DNA from 2 places in the Peribacillus sp. JNUCC41 genome. Region 2 is predicted to be linked to the other one. Evidence: a T-box and tRNA genes for the amino acid it is inferred to sense, from the RefSeq annotation. Region 2 holds a T-box; the other holds one or more tRNA genes.
The links. The T-box of region 2 lies ahead of tyrS (tyrosine--tRNA ligase). A T-box ahead of a tRNA ligase gene usually reads a tRNA of that ligase, here a tRNA-Tyr.
Positions count from the first base shown of each region.

Region 1: it has a tRNA-Tyr gene. The T-box ahead of tyrS (tyrosine--tRNA ligase) is inferred to sense a tRNA for this amino acid. The anticodon was not compared.

Region 1 covers NZ_CP062163.1:1,981,952-1,992,400, forward strand. The annotation lists rRNA gene JNUCC41_RS09890 (23S ribosomal RNA) at 1-1,219, shown strand, start outside; rRNA gene rrf (5S ribosomal RNA) at 1,294-1,409, shown strand; tRNA gene JNUCC41_RS09900 (tRNA-Asn) at 1,455-1,529, shown strand; tRNA gene JNUCC41_RS09905 (tRNA-Thr) at 1,533-1,605, shown strand; tRNA gene JNUCC41_RS09910 (tRNA-Glu) at 1,637-1,711, shown strand; tRNA gene JNUCC41_RS09915 (tRNA-Val) at 1,722-1,797, shown strand; tRNA gene JNUCC41_RS09920 (tRNA-Thr) at 1,813-1,888, shown strand; tRNA gene JNUCC41_RS09925 (tRNA-Tyr) at 1,907-1,990, shown strand; tRNA gene JNUCC41_RS09930 (tRNA-Gln) at 2,095-2,169, shown strand; tRNA gene JNUCC41_RS09935 (tRNA-Gly) at 2,173-2,244, shown strand; tRNA gene JNUCC41_RS09940 (tRNA-Ala) at 2,268-2,343, shown strand; gene rocF (arginase) at 2,550-3,452, shown strand; gene JNUCC41_RS09950 (aspartyl-phosphate phosphatase Spo0E family protein) at 3,591-3,776, opposite strand; gene sigW (RNA polymerase sigma factor SigW) at 3,949-4,512, shown strand; gene JNUCC41_RS09960 (anti-sigma factor family protein) at 4,529-5,152, shown strand; gene cdaA (diadenylate cyclase CdaA) at 5,371-6,195, shown strand; gene JNUCC41_RS09970 (CdaR family protein) at 6,188-7,546, shown strand; gene glmM (phosphoglucosamine mutase) at 7,603-8,952, shown strand; gene glmS (glutamine--fructose-6-phosphate transaminase (isomerizing)) at 9,404-10,449, shown strand, end outside.
Region 2 covers NZ_CP062163.1:333,505-343,953, reverse strand. The annotation lists gene JNUCC41_RS01655 (acetoin utilization AcuB family protein) at 1-242, opposite strand, end outside; gene JNUCC41_RS01650 (GNAT family N-acetyltransferase) at 269-901, opposite strand; gene acsA (acetate--CoA ligase) at 1,247-2,965, shown strand; gene JNUCC41_RS01640 (transglycosylase domain-containing protein) at 3,099-6,095, opposite strand; T-box leader at 6,245-6,461, shown strand; gene tyrS (tyrosine--tRNA ligase) at 6,528-7,784, shown strand; gene rpsD (30S ribosomal protein S4) at 7,883-8,485, opposite strand; gene JNUCC41_RS01625 (GAF domain-containing protein) at 8,992-9,471, opposite strand; gene refZ (forespore capture DNA-binding protein RefZ) at 9,626-10,282, shown strand; gene hisJ (histidinol-phosphatase HisJ) at 10,284-10,449, opposite strand, start outside.

The DNA.
Region 1 (10,449 bases), 1.6 Mb from region 2:
AGGAACTCGGCAAAATGACCCCGTAACTTCGGGAGAAGGGGTGCTTTTTAGGGTGAATAGCCCAGAAAAGCCGCAGTGAATAGGCCCAGGCGACTGTTTAGCAAAAACACAGGTCTCTGCGAAGCCGCAAGGCGAAGTATAGGGGCTGACACCTGCCCGGTGCTGGAAGGTTAAGGGGAGAGGTTAGCGCAAGCGAAGCTTTGAACCGAAGCCCCAGTAAACGGCGGCCGTAACTATAACGGTCCTAAGGTAGCGAAATTCCTTGTCGGGTAAGTTCCGACCCGCACGAAAGGTGTAACGATCTGGGCACTGTCTCAACGAGAGACTCGGTGAAATTATAGTACCTGTGAAGATGCAGGTTACCCGCGACAGGACGGAAAGACCCCGTGGAGCTTTACTGCAGCCTGATATTGAATTTTGGTACAGCTTGTACAGGATAGGTAGGAGCCTGAGAAGCCGGAGCGCTAGCTTCGGTGGAGGCGTTGGTGGGATACTACCCTGGCTGTATTGAAATTCTAACCCGCGCCCCTTATCGGGGTGGGAGACAGTGTCAGGTGGGCAGTTTGACTGGGGCGGTCGCCTCCTAAAGAGTAACGGAGGCGCCCAAAGGTTCCCTCAGAATGGTTGGAAATCATTCGTAGAGTGTAAAGGCACAAGGGAGCTTGACTGCGAGACCTACAAGTCGAGCAGGGACGAAAGTCGGGCTTAGTGATCCGGTGGTTCCGCATGGAAGGGCCATCGCTCAACGGATAAAAGCTACCCCGGGGATAACAGGCTTATCTCCCCCAAGAGTCCACATCGACGGGGAGGTTTGGCACCTCGATGTCGGCTCATCGCATCCTGGGGCTGTAGTCGGTCCCAAGGGTTGGGCTGTTCGCCCATTAAAGCGGTACGCGAGCTGGGTTCAGAACGTCGTGAGACAGTTCGGTCCCTATCCGTCGCGGGCGCAGGAAATTTGAGAGGAGCTGTCCTTAGTACGAGAGGACCGGGATGGACGCACCGCTGGTGTACCAGTTGTCTTGCCAAAGGCATAGCTGGGTAGCTACGTGCGGACGGGATAAGTGCTGAAAGCATCTAAGCATGAAGCCCCCCTCAAGATGAGATTTCCCATGGCGCAAGCTAGTAAGATCCCTGAAAGATGATCAGGTTGATAGGTCAGAGGTGGAAGCGTGGCGACATGTGGAGCTGACTGATACTAATAGATCGAGGACTTAACCAACGCTTTAAAAAAATGAAATACCTTCTTATTATCTAGTTTTGAAGGAATGAAAATTCTTCAAAAAATGAATATAGTCTGGCAATGATGGCGAAGAGGTCACACCCGTTCCCATTCCGAACACGGAAGTTAAGTTCTTCAGCGCCGATGGTAGTTGGGGGTTTCCCCCTGTGAGAGTAGGACGTTGCCAGGCTATTCATTTAAATCTTTAAATGGGTTTTAGGAAACATTATATTATTCCGCAGTAGCTCAGTGGTAGAGCATTCGGCTGTTAACCGAACGGTCGTAGGTTCGAGTCCTACCTGCGGAGCCATATGCTTCCATAGCTCAGTAGGTAGAGCACTTCCATGGTAAGGAAGAGGTCAGCGGTTCGAATCCGCTTGGGAGCTTCCCAATCTATCTATGAACGCAAAACAGATCGGCCCGTTGGTCAAGCGGTTAAGACACCGCCCTTTCACGGCGGTAACACGGGTTCGAATCCCGTACGGGTCACCATTTTAAATCCGGAGGATTAGCTCAGCTGGGAGAGCATCTGCCTTACAAGCAGAGGGTCGGCGGTTCGATCCCGTCATCCTCCACCATTTCATTCTTTACTTGCCGGTGTAGCTCAACTGGTAGAGCAACTGACTTGTAATCAGTAGGTTGGGGGTTCAAGTCCTCTTGCCGGCACCACTTACAACCATATATTGCGGAGGGGTAGCGAAGTGGCTAAACGCGGCGGACTGTAAATCCGCTCCTTCGGGTTCGGCAGTTCGAATCTGCCCCCCTCCACCATTTTAATAAAATCCTGTGGATTAGTTATATATTCTCTGTATTGGGGAAGTATATGATTACCACCTTTTTATTTTGTTGAATATTAAACATTGCATATCATATATTGGGCTATAGCCAAGCGGTAAGGCAACGGATTTTGATTCCGTCATGCGAAGGTTCGATCCCTTCTAGCCCAGCCATTTGCGGAAGTAGTTCAGTGGTAGAATACAACCTTGCCAAGGTTGGGGTCGCGGGTTCGAATCCCGTCTTCCGCTTAATAAATTTTAAATCCCTTAAAGGGGCCTTAGCTCAGCTGGGAGAGCGCCTGCCTTGCACGCAGGAGGTCAGCGGTTCGATCCCGCTAGGCTCCACCATCAACTACATACACCAAAACTTACGTCTTAAGCCAAAAGTGGTTTAAGACTTTTTTTTGTTTAAGACATGTTTGGGTAAGCTAATCCCCAGAAAGATCTTATTTCACAAATAACATATATGATAGGAACGTGCATCTTTATACATGGGAATGTCGAGTTGAACCAACCGGCATATACGATATAAAATGATGGAAAGGGGGAATTGTATGTCTATTCAGAAAATTTCCGTCATCGGACTGCCTATGGACCTTGGTCAAGCAAGGCGTGGGGTGGATATGGGACCTAGTGCCATTCGCTGCGCAGAGATTATCGAGCGTCTTGAAAAGTTGAATATAGAAGTGGAGGATTTAGGAGATATCATTGTAGGGCGTCCTGAAAACGCAGATGAGCCTGGGACAAATCTAAAAAACCTACAGCTTGTAGCGAAGGGTAACTCCCTGTTAGCAACAAAAGTTGATGAAATAATAGAAGGGGGTTCCTTTCCGCTTGTATTGGGAGGAGACCATTCCATAGCTATAGGTACACTGGCAGGAGTCGCAAAGCACTATGAAAATGTGGGTGTGATTTGGTACGACGCACATGGGGATCTAAATACGGAGGATACTTCACCATCAGGGAATATACACGGTATGCCCCTAGCTGTCAGTATTGGGCTTGGACATCCGGACCTAATCAATATCCATGGTTTTGCTCCAAAAGTGAAACCGGAAAACATCGTAATAATTGGAGCAAGGTCATTGGATGAAGGCGAAAAAGAACTTATCCGTGAGAAAGGGATTAAAGTATACACGATGCATGAGATCGACCGCATGGGAATGACACGGGTGATGGAGGAATGCATTGATTATTTAAGGGAAAGAACGGATGGCGTCCACCTGTCATTGGATTTGGATGGAGTTGACCCTACAGATGCACCCGGAGTGGGGACACCGGTGATTGGTGGTATAAGTTATCGGGAAAGTCATTTGGCCATGGAATTGCTTGCGGAATCCAACTTGATTACATCAGCTGAATTCGTTGAAGTGAATCCAATTTTAGATGAGCGGAATAAGACGGCGATCGTTGCCGTGGCCCTAATGGGTTCGCTATTTGGAGAAAAATTATTATAACCGAAAAAATAAAAGAAACAGTAACCGGCTTGTAATGGGTTACTGTTTTTTATATGCTAGAAGACGTAGGTTTATTTACTAGGGCGTATGTAACAGGAACATATCTATAGATAATTGGTTGCAATCGTAAATCCATATTCACTTGAGGGCACTTCTGTTATTGAGATCTCCATTTTTAGTTAAATGGATGTATTGGATGATTAAAGAATCCAGTTTACTGCTAACTTCAACAACTTCATTATCCACCATCGAAGAACGGGAAGCCAAAAACATCATTTTCTGTCTGTATTGTTCAATATGGACTAAAATTTGTTCTGCAGTCATATAGAGAAACACTCCCTTAGATTTTACAATTTCTTACTATATAGCCCTGTTTTTTTTTTCTTAAACATAAAATGTAAAACTTTGTTAAAATTAATGTATTAAATTTTTGAAACCTTTTAGCTTACGATTCGTAGTAATCGTATAGCCGCATGAGCGGGGGTAATACCGGAAAATGGATGCACTCATTAAAGAGAGAATTAATCAAGTATTAAAGGGAGACCATAATGCATTTGGAGAAATTGTCGAAATATACAAGGACAAAGTGTTCCAAATATGTTTCAGGATGCTCGGAAACAGGCAAGAAGCAGAAGATTTGGCACAAGAGGCCTTTGTAAGGGCCTACGTGAATATTCGAAGTTTCAATATACAAATGAAATTTTCTACATGGTTATACCGGATTGCGACCAATCTTTGCATTGACCGGCTTCGCAAGAAAAAACCGGATTACTATTTAGATGCAGAGGTGGCAGGAACAGAGGGATTGAATATGTATTCCCAAATTGCATCGGATATGGCGAAACCCGAGGAAGAGGTTGAATCTTTAGAACTACAGGAAACCATTCAAGTGGAAATAATGAAATTGCCCGAGAAATACCGGTCGGTAATCGTATTGAAGTATATTGAAGAGTTATCCCTAAAGGAAATCAGTGAAATACTCGATTTGCCTGTCGGTACGGTCAAGACGAGGATACATCGTGGTCGGGAAGCCTTGCGTAAACAACTACGCCATTTATAAAAAGAAGGTGAGAAAAATGAACTGCCATGAGGAAATCATTGAATATATGCATGATTATTTAGATGAGGACATCAAACCGGAGCATAAAGAAGTTTTACGGGAGCACTTGCATAACTGTGCTGAATGCCGGGAGTACTTTCATGAAATGAAAAAGGCGGTCGCTCTTGTACAAAGCACTTCCCATATAAAGGCCCCGGATGACTTTACAGCAAAGGTTATGGCTCAATTGCCAAAGGAAACGAAAACAACAGGTGCCAAACGTTGGTTCAAAAGCCATCCCTTCATGACAGCGGCAGCGATGTTCATCATATTGATGACAGGATCTGTTTTCTCCACTTATAATCAGGACGAACATTTTTCAGTATCAAAGCAGCCTAACTTAGTGGTTGAAGGTGAAACGGTGATTGTGCCTGAGGGTGAGACAATCAAGGGGAATGTGGTAGTTCAAAATGGTAACATTCAAATAGATGGTGAAGTAGAGGGAGATGTGACAGTCATAAATGGGCATAAATATATGTCAAAAGCAGGGAATGTGACTGGAAGCATCCATGTTATTGACCAAGCTTTTGAGTGGATGTGGTATAAAGTAAAGGATACTGCAACCTCGTTGGTTCCTGCTAAAGAGGAGGGAAAGGAATAAGGAATAGAAGCTGGGAGAGGGCACCGTTTTTTCATTTACGGTGACTTCGCTCAGCTTTATTTTTTAAGGGAAGGGGACCCTTTTACATGATTCGTTTTTCCTATGTAAATTTCTCACACTAGTTTTTAGATGTATCATTTAAAAAATGGTATACTATTAAGGTTATCGTATAAAGATTGTAATTTGTATTTGGAGTAATACTGACTGGAGGAAACAACATGTCTTTAACCAACTTGACTGTTTGGGACTATGTAGTAAATTTCATTGATATTCTCCTTGTATGGTTTGTGATATATAAATTGTTAACTATTATTCGGGGTACAAAGGCTATTCAGCTGCTAAAAGGAATTTTTGTAATTGTCATTGTAAAAAGCTTAAGCAACCTGTTTGGTTTCAATACACTCGGATGGTTAATGGCACAAGTCATGAATTGGGGAGTATTGGCGATTCTCGTCATTTTTCAACCTGAACTGAGAAGAGCACTTGAACAATTAGGACGCGGGAAGCTCTTTGCAAGGGGCACCGTTCCGGAAGAGAATCAGCAAGAGCGTTTAGTCGAAGAAATCCTAAAGGCGTCCACCTATATGGCAAAAAGGCGGATCGGAGCCTTGATTACTATAGAAAAAGGTACGGAGCTAGGGGATTATGTTGAAACGGGGATACCTCTAAAATCCTATATTTCTTCAGAACTGCTCATTAATATCTTCATCCCTAATACGCCGCTCCATGATGGCGCAGTTATTTTGCAAAATAACCAGGTGGCAGCTGCAGCTTGCTATTTGCCATTATCAGAGAGTCCATTCATATCAAAGGAACTTGGAACGCGGCATAGGGCAGCCATAGGCATGAGTGAAGTTACGGATAGTCTTACGATTGTCGTTTCAGAGGAAACGGGAGGGATATCCGTCACTAAAAACGGGGAACTTTACCGCGATTTGAATCAAGAATCATTTAGGGCCATGCTTACAAGTGAACTGGTAGTGGAAAACATCAAATCAACTTCCTCAAGCATCTTTAACTGGAGGGGGAAAAAGAATGGATAAATTCACCAATAGCGCTTGGTTTATGAGAATCGTAGCTTTTGCCTTGGCGGCACTTTTATTCATTTCCATTAACTTTGAGATGGAGTCGGATAAGAAATCCCTTGGTTTATCGACTGCCCCTGAAATCAGCACGGAGACCATTGAAAATGTACCGGTCGAAGTGTACTATGACCGTGAGAATCTAGTGGTGAGCGGAGTGCCGGAGACGGTTGATGTTACTCTAAAGGGAGCAAAAAGCTTATTGATCAATGCGAAAAACCAAAGGGACTTTAAAGTGTATGTAGACCTTTCCGATCCTGCAATCTCAATGGGGGACAGAACTGTCACATTTAAAATAAGTGATTTGAATGAAAAGTTAGTGGCTACGATCGATCCGGAATATGCAGAAGTCAACGTTCAGGAACGGGTGACGAAGGAATTCTCCGTTGAAGCCGAGTATAATAGCTCTTTACTTGAAGAGGGATATACCGCTGGCCAGCCAACAGTCAGCCCGAAAACTGTCAAAATAACGGGTGCTAAAGATGCGATTGAACAAATTTCCTATGTAAAGGCAAACCTTGAAATAAGTAAGGGGCTTAATGAAACGGTGAACGGCAAGGCAACAGTAAAAGCCCTGGACAGGGACTTGAATAAGCTGGATGTGACGATCGAGCCATCTACTGTTTCAGTTTCCTTAAAAGTGAGCATTCCTTCCAAGACGGTGTCGATAGCACCGAAGCAAACTGGCAAGGCAAAGGATGGCATCAGGATCACAAGTATGAGTGTCGACCCGAAAGAGGTCACCTTATTTGGTTCGGAAACGGACCTTGAGAAAATAGATGTAGTAAATCTTCCTGTAAATATCTCGAAAGTTGATGGTGATACAGAACTGGAACTCGATCTTGATAAACCGGAAAGTGTACAAAAAATGTCCTTGGGTAAGGCAAAGGTCAAGATTCGTACAGAGAAAGTTGATGTGGATGAAGATAATGCAGAGCCAGTCGTAGAAGAGGAAAAACCAGAAACCGAACAAAAACAAGAAGAAAAAGTAGTCGAAGAAGAAGAGAAAGAAGATGAACCGGCTGCCATAGAGTCTAAAACCTTCAACAATATACAAATAGTGCCTGTGGGCATACAGGATGACCAAAATGCCGAATTGGAATCCGATGTAACCAGCATCACTTTGCTTGGTGAGGCGGATGATTTGAAGAAAATAACTAAAGACGACATTAATCTTACAGTAGATGTGAGTAATTTAGATGAAGGTACGCATGATGTGGATTTGGCGGTAACAGTGCCTGAGGGAGTGGAATGGGAACTGGATTCTAAAACGATTTCGGTCACCATCACACAGAAAGACGAAGAGACATGACCTTCCTTTAACATCATCATTAAATTCAGTAACGATTCGAAGAAGGAGCGATAAAGATGGGTAAATATTTTGGAACAGACGGAGTCAGGGGTATAGCGAATAGCGAATTAACACCGGAGTTGGCATTTAAACTAGGCCGTTTTGGTGGCTACGTGCTTACTAGAAATACAGAAAAACCCAAAGTGCTGATAGGACGCGATACTCGAATTTCAGGTGAAATGCTGGAAGGTGCGCTTGTTGCCGGTCTTTTATCCATTGGAGCTGAAGTGATGCGCCTGGGTGTCATTTCGACACCGGGAGTTGCCTATTTAACAAAGGCCTTAAGTGCTGAAGCAGGTGTCATGATTTCCGCTTCTCATAATCCGGTAGCGGATAATGGGATTAAATTCTTTGGACCGGATGGGTTTAAGTTATCCGATGATCAAGAAGCGGAAATTGAAACACTATTAGATAAGGAAAAGGATGAACTTCCACGCCCTGTAGGCGGGGATTTAGGCCATTTGAACGATTATTTCGAAGGAGGGCAAAAGTATCTCCAGTACTTGAAACAATCAGTGGATGAAGATTTTACAGGCATTCATGTTGCTCTTGATTGTGCACATGGGGCGACATCTGCCTTGGCCATGCATTTGTTTGCAGATCTTGATGCAGACATCTCTACGATGGGAGCATCGCCCAATGGCTTGAACATTAATGATAAGGTAGGTTCCACCCACCCTGAGGCACTTGCTGAATTCTTAAAAGAAAAAGGTGCGGATGTCGGACTTGCATTCGATGGTGACGGAGACCGAGTCATTGCGATAGATGAAAAAGGGAATATAGTGGACGGCGACCAAATCATGTATATCTGTGCGAAATACTTAAAAGAAAATAACCGTCTGAAACAGGGAACAGTGGTTTCTACGATCATGAGCAACCTTGGTTTTTATAAAGGTCTTGAAGAGCATGGTATACAAAGCGCCCAGACGGCAGTGGGGGATCGCTATGTGGTCGAGGAGATGCGAAAAGGCGGCTATAACCTTGGCGGCGAACAATCCGGACATATCATCTTCCTGGATTATAACACGACAGGCGACGGCTTATTGACGGGCCTGCAGCTTGTGAACATCATGAGTGACACCCAAAAAACCTTATCGGAGCTCGCTGGCGAGATGAAGAAATATCCACAAACGCTGATCAATGTCAGAGTTACCGATAAACATGCTGTAACCGATAATGAAAAGGTACAGGAAGTCATCAAGGCAGTCGAAGCGGAAATGAACGGGAACGGTCGTATTTTGGTGAGACCATCCGGTACTGAACCGCTAGTCCGTGTAATGGCTGAAGCACCGACAGCTGAGGAATGCACTAATTATGTAGAGCGCATCGTCGCAGTGGTAAAAGCGGAAATGGGTATGAATGAATAACTAATCCTATGCATAAAAGGAACGAAATTTCCTTTTATGCATATTTTTTATAAAGAAGTTCTTTTTATAGGTCTTGGTAATAAAGAATTGACCTATGTCCCTTGTTTAAGGTATGATTATCCTGATTTACAACAATCGTTGTCATGAAAAGGAGGGTAGACAAGGAACGGATTCATAAAAGCGCCTGAACTAAGTCTGGACGAGAAATGGCTTAGTTGACGAGGAGGAGGTTTATCGAATGATCGGCGGATACCTCCCGGCTGAAGTGCACAGCCGCAGTAATTCCAATCTTAAAACAGTAGGGCAACTTACTGCACAAAGGGTTGGAAATGCACAAAGGGAAAAAGTGCTTTAAAGCATTTCCTTTATAAAAAATATATATCAGAGATGAGGGGGCAGGGATGCCCCCGTGCATTCCTGTTCCCTCGAATCGGTTGGAGGAACAGAAATTATGTGTGGAATTGTTGGATATATTGGACTTAACGATGCAAAGGAAATTTTATTAAAAGGTCTTGAAAAACTTGAATACCGCGGTTATGACTCTTCAGGAATTGCTGTGAGAAATGAAGCAGGCGTTACAATCTTTAAGGAAAAAGGAAGAATCGCGGACCTACGTGGAGCCGTGGATGAAAATACTATGGCGCATACTGGAATAGGACATACACGCTGGGCCACCCATGGTGTGCCAAGCCGTGAAAATGCCCATCCTCACCAAAGTAATTCAGGTCGATTGACTTTAGTTCATAATGGGGTCATTGAAAACTATGCGATTCTAAAACGTGAATATTTGAAGGATGTTGCCTTTAAAAGTGAAACGGATACAGAAGTCATCGTTCAACTCATCGAGAAGTTCGTAAACGAGGGCATGGAAGTGGAAGAGGCATTCCGTCAAACACTCACTCTATTAGAGGGTTCATATGCGATTGCCCTATTGGATGCTGAAAATGATGAAACCATCTTAGTCGCAAAAAATAAAAGCCCGCTGCTGATCGGTGTCGGAAAAGACTTTAACGTTGTCGCTTCTGATGCAATGGCCATGTTGCAAGTCACAGATCAATTCCTTGAACTGATGGATAAGGAAATGGTTATCGTGACAAAAGAAAAGGTAACGATCAAGAACCTTTCCAACGAAGAAGTCATGCGTGCTCCGTACACTGCTGAACTGGATGCAAGTGATATCGAAAAAGGTACGTATCCGCACTATATGCTTAAAGAAGTCGACGAGCAGCCAGCTGTCATACGTAAAATCATTCAAGCATACCAAAATGAAGAAGGTAAACTTGCAATCGATTATAACATTACTGAAGCCGTAAGTGAGGCTGACCGTATTTATATCATCGCTTGCGGAACCAGCTATCATGCAGGGTTGATTGGTAAGCAATTCATCGAAAAAATGACTGAAATTCCGGTTGAGGTCCATGTGGCATCTGAATTCACTTACAATATGCCGTTATTATCGAAAAAACCGTTATTCATCTTCATTTCACAAAGTGGTGA
Region 2 (10,449 bases):
TCCGTTTTCATGATGCTTGATAATGGTTTTTGTAAATCATTTTTGTATTCTGCGGTACGGAATATAGAAGGTGCAGCATCCCGAATATCTCGGTCGCTGACTAATCCCACAAGATGATAGCTGTCATCGACAATGGGTATATGGCGAATTCGCTTCTCCTTGATGATCATGACAGCGCTATGGATTGTATCTGTTGGAGTGAGGGTGATAATATCCTCATTCATTATTGTTTCTACAATCATTTTCCTTCCTCCTCTTATTCGCCTCTTTAATACATAAACCGATTCATAAAACGCAATTGGTCGAACTTCTGGATGGATTCAGGCGGGACTCTTTTGCCGATACGGGCCATCAGGCAGTTGGCCGGGTGGGAACTGATTTCAGGATCATCTGTTGCAAAGTAGACCAAGCCACCCGCACTCATCATTTTTTCCATGACTTTGCGATAATCCCAAATATTCAGACCTGTCCCTTTCAAATCCCAATGCCAATAGTATTCAGTGGTGATGATGATGAAGTCTTCAACCGAATCGTCTTCCATGGAAAGGCGGATCAGGTTCTTCCCGACGGAGGCACCCCGGTATTTAGGAATGACCTCGATTGCACCAAGCTCAATCAGGTCCTCCATCTTAATTTCCGACCAGCGCTCCAAGGGATCGGGATATAAGTAAGTTACATACCCCACGATCGTTTCATTTTCACGGGCGATGAAGATCCTGCCCTCAGGCAAGTCTGCAATCTCTATTAACGCTTTATGCTGCAAAGCAGGCGGGCGAAAGGCGACCAAATCTTCGTGAAACTCATAAGCGGACATTTTTTCGCCGTTCAACGGACCTTCAATGATGAGCGTCCCGCTCGATGTCTGCAGTTCTTTAGTATAAAAGGTCTTATTATATTCCATTCTTTCACCACCCTTGTTATGTAGTAATCTTATACTCTGGCATTCCGGAGTATAAGAAGCGTTGCTTTTAAAAACTGACCAAATGGAAAGCTTAAATAAATTATACATAAAAACAAGGGGCATAATTTAGAAAGTTCAACACATATATGAATCTTTTGTTACAGTACTCCTTCTTTCCCAGCCATCAACATGAATTCACCTTAACTCTAACATACTTGTCATTCTCAAAATTCAGCAAGCGGGATTTTCCCTAATATGGAAGCTCTTAATATTTTAAAAATTGAGAAAATTGTCTTTTTATACTATAATAAAAATATAGAGCCGAATGAAGGGGGAGTTTGTCGTATGAATGTGAAAGCGTTGCCAGTAGTGGAAGGTAATTTTAATTTAAAGAATTATGATGAAAAATACAAGAAGTTTGACTGGTCTGAGACGGAAAAGGAATTCTCCTGGTCTGAAACCGGTAAAGTGAATCTTGCATATGAAGCCATTGACCGCCATGTCGACACATACAAAAAGAATAAGGTAGCCCTTTATTACAAAGACGATAAAAGAAATGAAAAGTATACATTCAAGGAAATGAAAGATTATACGAATCAAGCGGCCAATGTATTCAAGAACATTGCCAATGTGGAAAAAGGTGATCGAGTTTTCATCTTCATGCCTCGCTCCCCGGAGCTTTATTTTGCATTGTTGGGTGCGATTAAAACGGGAGCGGTCGTAGGGCCGTTGTTCGAAGCCTTCATGGAAGGCGCAATAAGGGATCGCCTTGAAGATAGTGAGGCAAGTGTGATTGTGACGACACCTGAACTTTTGCCGCGCGTCCCAGTGGATGAGCTACCCCATTTAAAGCATATTTTCTTGGTGGGGGAAAATATAAAAGAAGAAGGAAAGTACCATCACTTCAATAAAAAGTTAAAAGAAGCCGACAAAAATTTCGAAATTGAATGGGTGGATCGGAATGACGGTCTGATTCTTCACTATACCTCCGGTTCCACAGGCAAACCAAAAGGAGTGCTTCACGTCCATAATGCGATGATCCAGCATTATCAAACGGCAAGATGGGTCCTTGATTTGCAGGATGAGGACGTGTATTGGTGCACAGCGGACCCTGGATGGGTGACAGGGACGTCTTACGGGATCTTTGGACCTTGGCTGACAGGAACCTCGAATGTCATTGTAGGCGGGCGGTTCAAGCCTGAATCCTGGTACAAGACCTTGGAAGACTTTGGTGTCACGGTATGGTATAGTGCCCCAACGGCCTTCAGGATGCTGATGGGCGCAGGTGACGAAATCGTTAAGCGGTTCGATTTAAGCGCTCTCCGCCATATTTTAAGTGTCGGTGAACCGTTGAATCCGGAAGTGGTGCGCTGGGGAATGAAGGTATTCAATCACCGTATCCATGATACATGGTGGATGACGGAGACCGGGGCTCAGGTCATCTGCAATTATCCTTGCCTGGAAATCAAACCGGGTTCGATGGGCAAACCGATTCCTGGTGTGAAGGCGGCGATAGTGGATGATCAAGGCAACGAGCTTCCGCCGCATAGAATGGGGAACCTTGCCATCAAGAAAGGCTGGCCTTCGATGATGAAGACGGTCTGGAAGAATGAAGCGAAATATGAATCTTACTTTATGCCTGGTGATTGGTATGTTTCGGGAGATTCCGCATATATGGATGAAGATGGTTATTTCTGGTTCCAAGGCCGTGTTGATGATGTCATCATGACGGCAGGGGAAAGAGTCGGACCTTTCGAAGTGGAAAGCAAGTTGGTCGAGCATCCTGCCGTAGCTGAAGCGGGGGTCATTGGTAAGCCCGATCCGGTTCGGGGGGAAATTATCAAAGCGTTTATCGCTCTTCGTGACGGATACGATGCAAACGAAGAGTTGATTGAGGAAATTCGTACATTTGTAAAGCATGGTCTAGCAGCACATGCGGCACCTCGTGAAATTGAATTCAGGGATAAACTTCCTAAAACAAGAAGCGGTAAAATCATGCGCCGTGTCCTGAAAGCTTGGGAACTTGATTTGCCAACTGGTGATTTATCATCGATGGAGGATTGAGAAACTGAGCCGTGCTGATTATTGAAAAGGAAAAGGCATCCATGAAAGGGACAATGGATGCCTTTTTGGGAGATTATAAGGAAACAGGCTGTCCGGGCGAACCCGACAGCCTGTTTTAGTTCAAGAAAGAGTGTCATTCTTCCTCTTCTTCAGCTTTATCCGTTTCTTTCTCTTTATCATTGACTGTGTCTTGATCTTTGTCGGTCTCTTGAATTTCTTTATCTGTATTTTCCTTGTTTTGATCTTTGTCTTGAGCTGGCTCTTTATCTTTATCCGTTTCTTTTTCTGGTTCTTTATCTTTATCTTTATCTTTATCTTTATCTTTATCCGAACCGTTCTTTTCTTTTGAGTCCGGTTTTTTATCTTCGTTAGCTACTTTATCTTTTCCGCGATCATCTTTATTTTTTGCGGAATCTTCTTTCGAACCTGTCTTTTTAGCGCCGCTTTCAACACGTTGAGAAGGGGCTGATTCTTTACCGACTATGTCTACGGCCGTTACGTAATAGGAACCGCCTGAGCCGACTTTGTAAACAAGACTCCCGCCAGCATTGATGCTCGCCACTTTTTTGCCGTCTTTATAGACACGATAACCGACGACATCTCCTTCATGATGCAAGCCCCATGTAATCTTATCGTTACTGATCGTTATGGATAGGGGATCTGGTGCTTTGCCATTATCATTCAATTTTGCTTTCGCCCCGACGACATTTCCTGATTTTTCGCCTCCAGGAATCACGGATCCCGGGTCATCGACATATTCCAATCCGATATCTGCATAGGAATCGGGATTCAACATGAACCCGCCGCTTGTGAATTCGCCAGGCGTTTGCGGGAGGGCTGCGTAGCGTTTGCTGCCGACTGATACATACTGTCCATCTATGAAACTATCATCCGCCCTGGATGGAGCATATTTGGCGATGAATAAATCTGATTTTACAAGACCTGCCTTTTGGCATGCACTTGAAGGCAGCAGTCCTGAAACGCCACAGAAGGAACGGCTGACAATTCCGCCCGGCATTTCAAACCGCTTATCGGGGTCGATGAGTTTAGGATCGACTTTGTATGCGGCATTGATCAGATCTGCCCAATAATACATATTACGTTTATTATATTCTAGACCATTATAGGTCCCTTGTAAGGATTTCGGTGTGTCATAACCCAGCCATGTACCGAATGATACATTAGGGTTGGTTGCGACGAACCAAGCGTCCCAATAGTTTTGTGAAGTTCCGGTCTTACCTGCCCAATCACTTGAGAAAGCAAGTCGGTTCCTGACCGAAGCGGCCGTCCCGCTGTTTACGACATCACGCATCATATCAAGCGTCAGGTAAGCGGCTTGAGGAGAGAATACTTCCACTGGTTTCACTTTATGTTCATAGATGACCTTGCCATCCTTCGATACGATCTTATCGATCATATAAGCATCGATGAACTCCCCTGAATTGGCAAATGTGCCAAATGCATTGACATTTTCTTCAACGGTCACACCTTCGTCCATGGCACCTAATGACATGGCAAGATTGGAGTAATCCCCTTTCGTCACGGTGGAGAATCCCATCTTCTCCAAATAGGAAGCGGGGCTTAGGTTGATTATTTTCTTGTAAAAGAGCGCTGCCGGGATATTATAGGAATTCTTCAATGCCTCCCGGGCTGTTGTTACTCCCGTATAGCTTCCGCCGCCATAGTTTCCTGGACGCCACGCTTTGCTGCCTGCTGGAATGGAAATGGGTACGTTGGCCGATACGCTTCCAGGTGAGATTTTTCCTAACTCAATGCCAGGACCATATACGAGCAAAGGCTTCATCGTTGATCCATTTGATCGCAGTGATGTGGTCGCATGATTCGTCTGCTCCCGCTTGAAATCACGGCCACCTACGAAACTGATGATTTTTCCTGTTTTATTTTCGATTAGAATAGCCCCGGCTTCAACGGGCTCACCCGCTTTATCGTATCCGAAATTTGGATAGTTTTTCGTAACTTCCTGCATTTTATCATATACCTTTTTATTGACCGTCGTATAAATCTGATAGCCGTTTTGACGTAGCTTACGATCGGCAAGTGCTACATATTGATCTTTTAAATCATCATTCTTTAAATCTTTCTCTTCATATCCATCTTCTTTTGCCAGACTGACAGAAAGGATTTCGATGGAGCGTTTTTCGATTTCATAGGTGAGCCATGGATATTTCTCAGATGGCAACGCCTTTTTACCGATAAAGTCTTTTGTTATGTCGTATGCGATTGCTTTATCATATTGCTCTTTTGTTATGTATCCATTACTATACATCCGTTTTAAAACCGTTTTCATCCGGTTAATGCCGGGTTCTTGATTATCTTTAAGTTTCCCTTGCTGAGTATAGGGAGTATAGCCAAAAGGGCTTTGCGGCAATCCAGCAATAAAGGCAGATTGGGGCAGTGTCAGATCTTTGGCCTCCACGCCGAAAATACCTTCAGCAGCGGACTCGACACCTGCGATGTTACGACCGGAAGAATTTCGTCCCAGAGTGGAGACGTTTAAATAGGTTTCCAAAATCTCTTCTTTTTCAAAGAACTTTTCGACACGGAGTGCAAGCAGGATTTCTTTTGCTTTCCGGTCAAATGATACTTCGTTGGTCAGTACCTGGTTTTTAATGAGCTGCTGTGTTAAAGTGCTTCCTCCCGATTGGACGGACGCATTGGTAAATTCCTGGTAAATGGCACGCAGGATGGCTTTCGGGACAACCCCGTCATGTTCATAAAAATACTCATCTTCTGTAGCGATGACTGCATTTTTAAGATACTCGGAAACTTTATCGATGGACACTTCTTCACGCTCAAGGTCACTCTTAAGCTTGCCCAAGTATACGTTATCCGCAAAGTATACCTCAGAGGTCTCTTCATAATTGTAGATGTCCTTTTTTAAATCTTCCTTTGAGCGTACCGGCTCATCATTGACGAGGGCAGCGAAATAGCCGGCTCCGACGCCGCCGGCGAATGAGAATCCTAGGATCCCGACAATAATGAGGATCAGCGTTAAATTCCAAATGACTTGGTATGTAACCCGCGCGTTCTTTTGTGTTTTTTCATTTTGAAAAAAACGGGTCAGCTGCTTCCAGACTGTTTGAAATCTATCTTTTTGATTATTATTCATCGTATCATACCCCCTGAAATCACATATATTATAGCATATAACAGGTAGGGGAAAGGGCATCTTTCTTATTTTTCTATAATCCGTAAGGGTGATGTTGACAAGGATTCTTATGTATGATAAAAGTTTATTAACAACAATAAAATGATGAAATGATTGCGATGATAGGACCCAGTAGTCAGACTATCCCTGTTTCAGAGAGCCGGTGGTTAGTGGAAATCGGTACAAATGGTATGATGAATTACTTCCTGGAGCATTTGCTGTGAAATGATTAGTAGCAGGAAACGGTTGACGACCGTTATTCGTCTTGAGCGGAGGGCATATTATGTCCTCAAGTTGGGTGGTACCGCGAATTCATTCGTCCCTTCATATTTATGAAGGGGCGTTTTTGTGTGTTTTTTGCGGTTTTTTTCTAAGATGGAGGAGGAATATTTAATGGAATTGCTTAAAGACCTCGAGTGGAGAGGGATTATTTATCAACAAACGGATGAAGAGGGTTTTAAGGACCTTTTAGAAAAAGAAAAGATTTCTTTATACTGTGGTGTCGATCCAACTGCGGATAGTATGCACATCGGACATCTATTGCCATTCTTGACATTGCGCCGTTTCCAGCAGCACGGTCATCGTCCACTTGTGCTAGTAGGCGGTGCGACTGGACTTATCGGTGATCCAAGCGGTAAAAAAGAGGAACGCCAGCTGCAAACACTGGAAAAAGTGCTTTATAATGCAGACTGCATAAAAGGGCAGCTATCCCACATCTTTGAATTCGACGGTGATAATGGTGCGGTCATGGTCAATAACTATGACTGGATAGGTAAAATCGATATGGTTACATTCTTGCGTGATTACGGGAAATACATCGGCATTAACTACATGCTGGCAAAAGATACGGTTGCTTCCCGCTTGGATACGGGGATTTCCTTTACTGAATTTGCGTACACGATCTTACAAGGAATTGACTTCGGTCATTTATACAGCAATTTCAACTGTAAATTGCAAATTGGCGGCAGTGATCAATGGGGCAACATTACGACCGGTCTTGAAATGATCAGGAAATCCAATGATGAGAATGCTAAAGCATTCGGTATGACGATCCCGCTCGTAACGAAAGCGGATGGAACGAAATTCGGTAAAACGGAAGGCGGAGCGATTTGGCTTGACCCGGAAAAGACGACTCCGTATGAATTTTACCAATTCTGGATCAATACAGCCGATGCTGATGTTGTGAAATACCTGAAATTCTTCACATTCCTATCTCGTGAGGCGATTGAAGAGTTAGAGCAATCTGTACAGACCGAACCGCATTTGCGTAAAGCGCAAAAAGCATTAGGAGAAGAAATGACACGTTTGATTCATGGTCAGGAAGCTCTAGACCAAGCAATCAAAATCTCTGCCGCCCTATTCAGCGGCGAGGTGAAGAATTTAAGTGCAGCGGAAATCAAATTGGGCTTTAAAGATGTCCCTAGCTTCGAACGTGAAAGCAAAGAAGATATCGGTTTGGTAGATTTAATCGTTGAAGCGAAAATTTCGCCATCCAAGCGTCAAGCCCGTGAGGATATTCAGAATGGGGCAATCTCCATAAATGGGGAGAAAGTGACTGATCTGCAATATGTAGTGACGGAAGCTGCCAAGATTGAAGGGGAGTTCATCCTCGTTCGTCGCGGCAAGAAGAAATACACATTAGTGAAATGATTATTCAAAGCCCGGCTGAATCCCAGCCGGGCTTTGTTCATGCAAAGGTGTTTAGGTGCAAAAAAAAACCCATCCAAGGATGGGCTTTTTTGAAGTTATTAACGAGAGTAGAACTCAACGATAAGAGCTTCGTTAATTTCAGCAGGCAATTCAGAACGTTCTGGTAAACGAGTGAAAGTACCTTCTAATTTCTCAGCATCGAAAGTAAGGAAATCAGGAACGAAGTTAGTTGCTTCAACTGATTCTTTGATGATTGAGAAGTTGCGTGATTTTTCACGAACTGCGATTGTTTGTCCAAGAGTCACTTTGTAAGATGGAATGTCTACGCGGCCTCCGTCTACAGTGATGTGACCGTGGTTAACAAGTTGACGTGCTTGACGACGTGTACGAGCTAAACCAAGACGGTAAACTAGGTTGTCAAGACGTGATTCAAGAAGAATCATGAAGTTTTCACCATGAACACCTTTAAGTTTGCCAGCACGGTCGAACATTGAACGGAATTGACGTTCAGTGATTCCGTACATGTGACGAAGTTTTTGTTTCTCTTGCAGTTGCATTCCGTATTCAGAAATTTTTCTGCGTTGGTTAGGACCATGTTGTCCTGGAGCATAAGGGCGTTTTTCTAATTCTTTACCAGTACCTGTTAGGGAAATTCCTAAACGACGGGATAGTTTCCAGCTTGGGCCAGTATAACGAGCCATAGGATGACTCCTCCTTTAAATGTTTTTATTTTGGTAAAATAAAAACCGTGTGAATGTACGATCATGACCATTTTGTTTTCATGTACCTTCGCCCTAGCAGCAGAGAGTTACGAGATACACCTCTGTATTGAGGAACAAAATGAGAACATAAAGGCTGTCACATAGGCTGCAATATTTTACACAAGGAGTATTGTATAATATTCTGCTCAATGAGTCAAGGACAGTTGTGATTAATTAAGGAATGGATAAAGAGAATCACAGGAGGAAAGACAATATATTAAAAAAATGCAATTTTATAGAGAGGTTTTTTCCATTGTAAGCGTAATGAGGTAATGAATCCAAAAATTATGGATGGTTTGAGACATTTCTTGGGTGCCTATGCCATGGGTGGTTCAATCCTGTTTCTTTGCTGAAAATGTCAAAATGGTCGCTGAATTCAGGAAGGAACGGGTACATGTACAAGTAATGGAAAAGGGAGCAGGCAAGGTTTGCCGCTCCCTTTTACTTTATAGATGATTGGAAAGGATTTCAGCGAACTTCTCCAGTCCATGCTGATCCATTTCATCGAAACGGTCCGTTATCGGGCTGTCGATATCGAGGACACCGAGCAATTTGCCATCCTTCATGAGCGGTATGACAATTTCAGATCTTGATGCCGCATCGCAGGCGATATGTCCAGGGAATTGATGGACATCCTCTACACGCAGGGTTGTTTCAGTTGCAGCTGAAGTCCCGCATACGCCCTTGCCCATTGGAATGCGGACACAGGCTGGAAGACCTTGAAAGGGTCCTAGAATTAATTGGCCTTCTTCATATAAATAAAAACCTACCCAGTTAATCTCATCGAGAAACAGATTAAGTAAAGCTGCCGCATTGCTTAAATTTGCTATCCGGTTCGTTTCATCTTCGATTAAGGCAAGTAGTTGTTTTTGGACCAGTTCATAGTTTTTTTCTTTTTTTCCTTGATACATTTCGACATTAAACAAAAGCGTTCACCTGTCTTCCGCATATTTTTACAGCACTATCTAATCATGATGCTTTATTGTTGGGAAATTGTCGAGAAATTACTAAAGGATTCAGGCTCTTCCGTGAAGAAGTAGTCCACAAGACTTGTCTCAAAGAAAGCGAGGGATTGCCTGAATGAATCGCCAGACGCCAACGAAACAAGCCATTGTGGAAGCTGCATTGCATTTATTTCATTTAAAAGGCTATCATGCTACATCCATACGGGATATTGCAAATAAAGCGAAAGTGAACGCTGCAAATATTGCCTACTATTTCAAGAATAAACAGGGGTTGCTGGAATTCTGCTTCATTTCCTATTTAGAAGAGTATATCCTGGTCCTTGAGAAGAACATGACATTGCTCGAACTTAAAGGCCCGCAACATTGCTTGATGAATCTTGTAAAGGATATTCTCGCTTTCCAGAGGGAAAACTTCCTTGCTGCACGGTTCATATATGGGGAATCTTCACTAGATTCCAATTTAAACCGCGAAATTCATTCGACTTATTTTACTAAGGAAAAGTCTTATTTTCAATATATTTTGGAACAAGGAATCAAGAGCAGGAGTTTCCAGCAAGTATCCGTTCCCATGTATATGCTGCAGTTGAAGGGTTTATTGACGGCCCCTGTCCTGCATACCCATTATGCGATGGAGGTGCTTCACGTCTTCCCGCAGGAAGCCTATTACACGAATATTTATGCCAATGAAGTCGGACGTTTTCTGCAAGATACCCTTTTCAATGCCGAAGACTTCCAGCCACTGTTAGCCGGCCGGCCTGAAGTGTATACATGAGTTATCCTTTATACCCTGCAATCAGTGCCTGATGGCCCTGACCCAAATCTTTAGCCTGATGGGCATCGGAACCGTAAATAAGCGGAATGCCGAGATCTAAAGCACGTTTTGCAAATCGTTCAGGGGGATAGGGCTCACCGCATAGCGGCTTTACAAGCCCGGCTCCA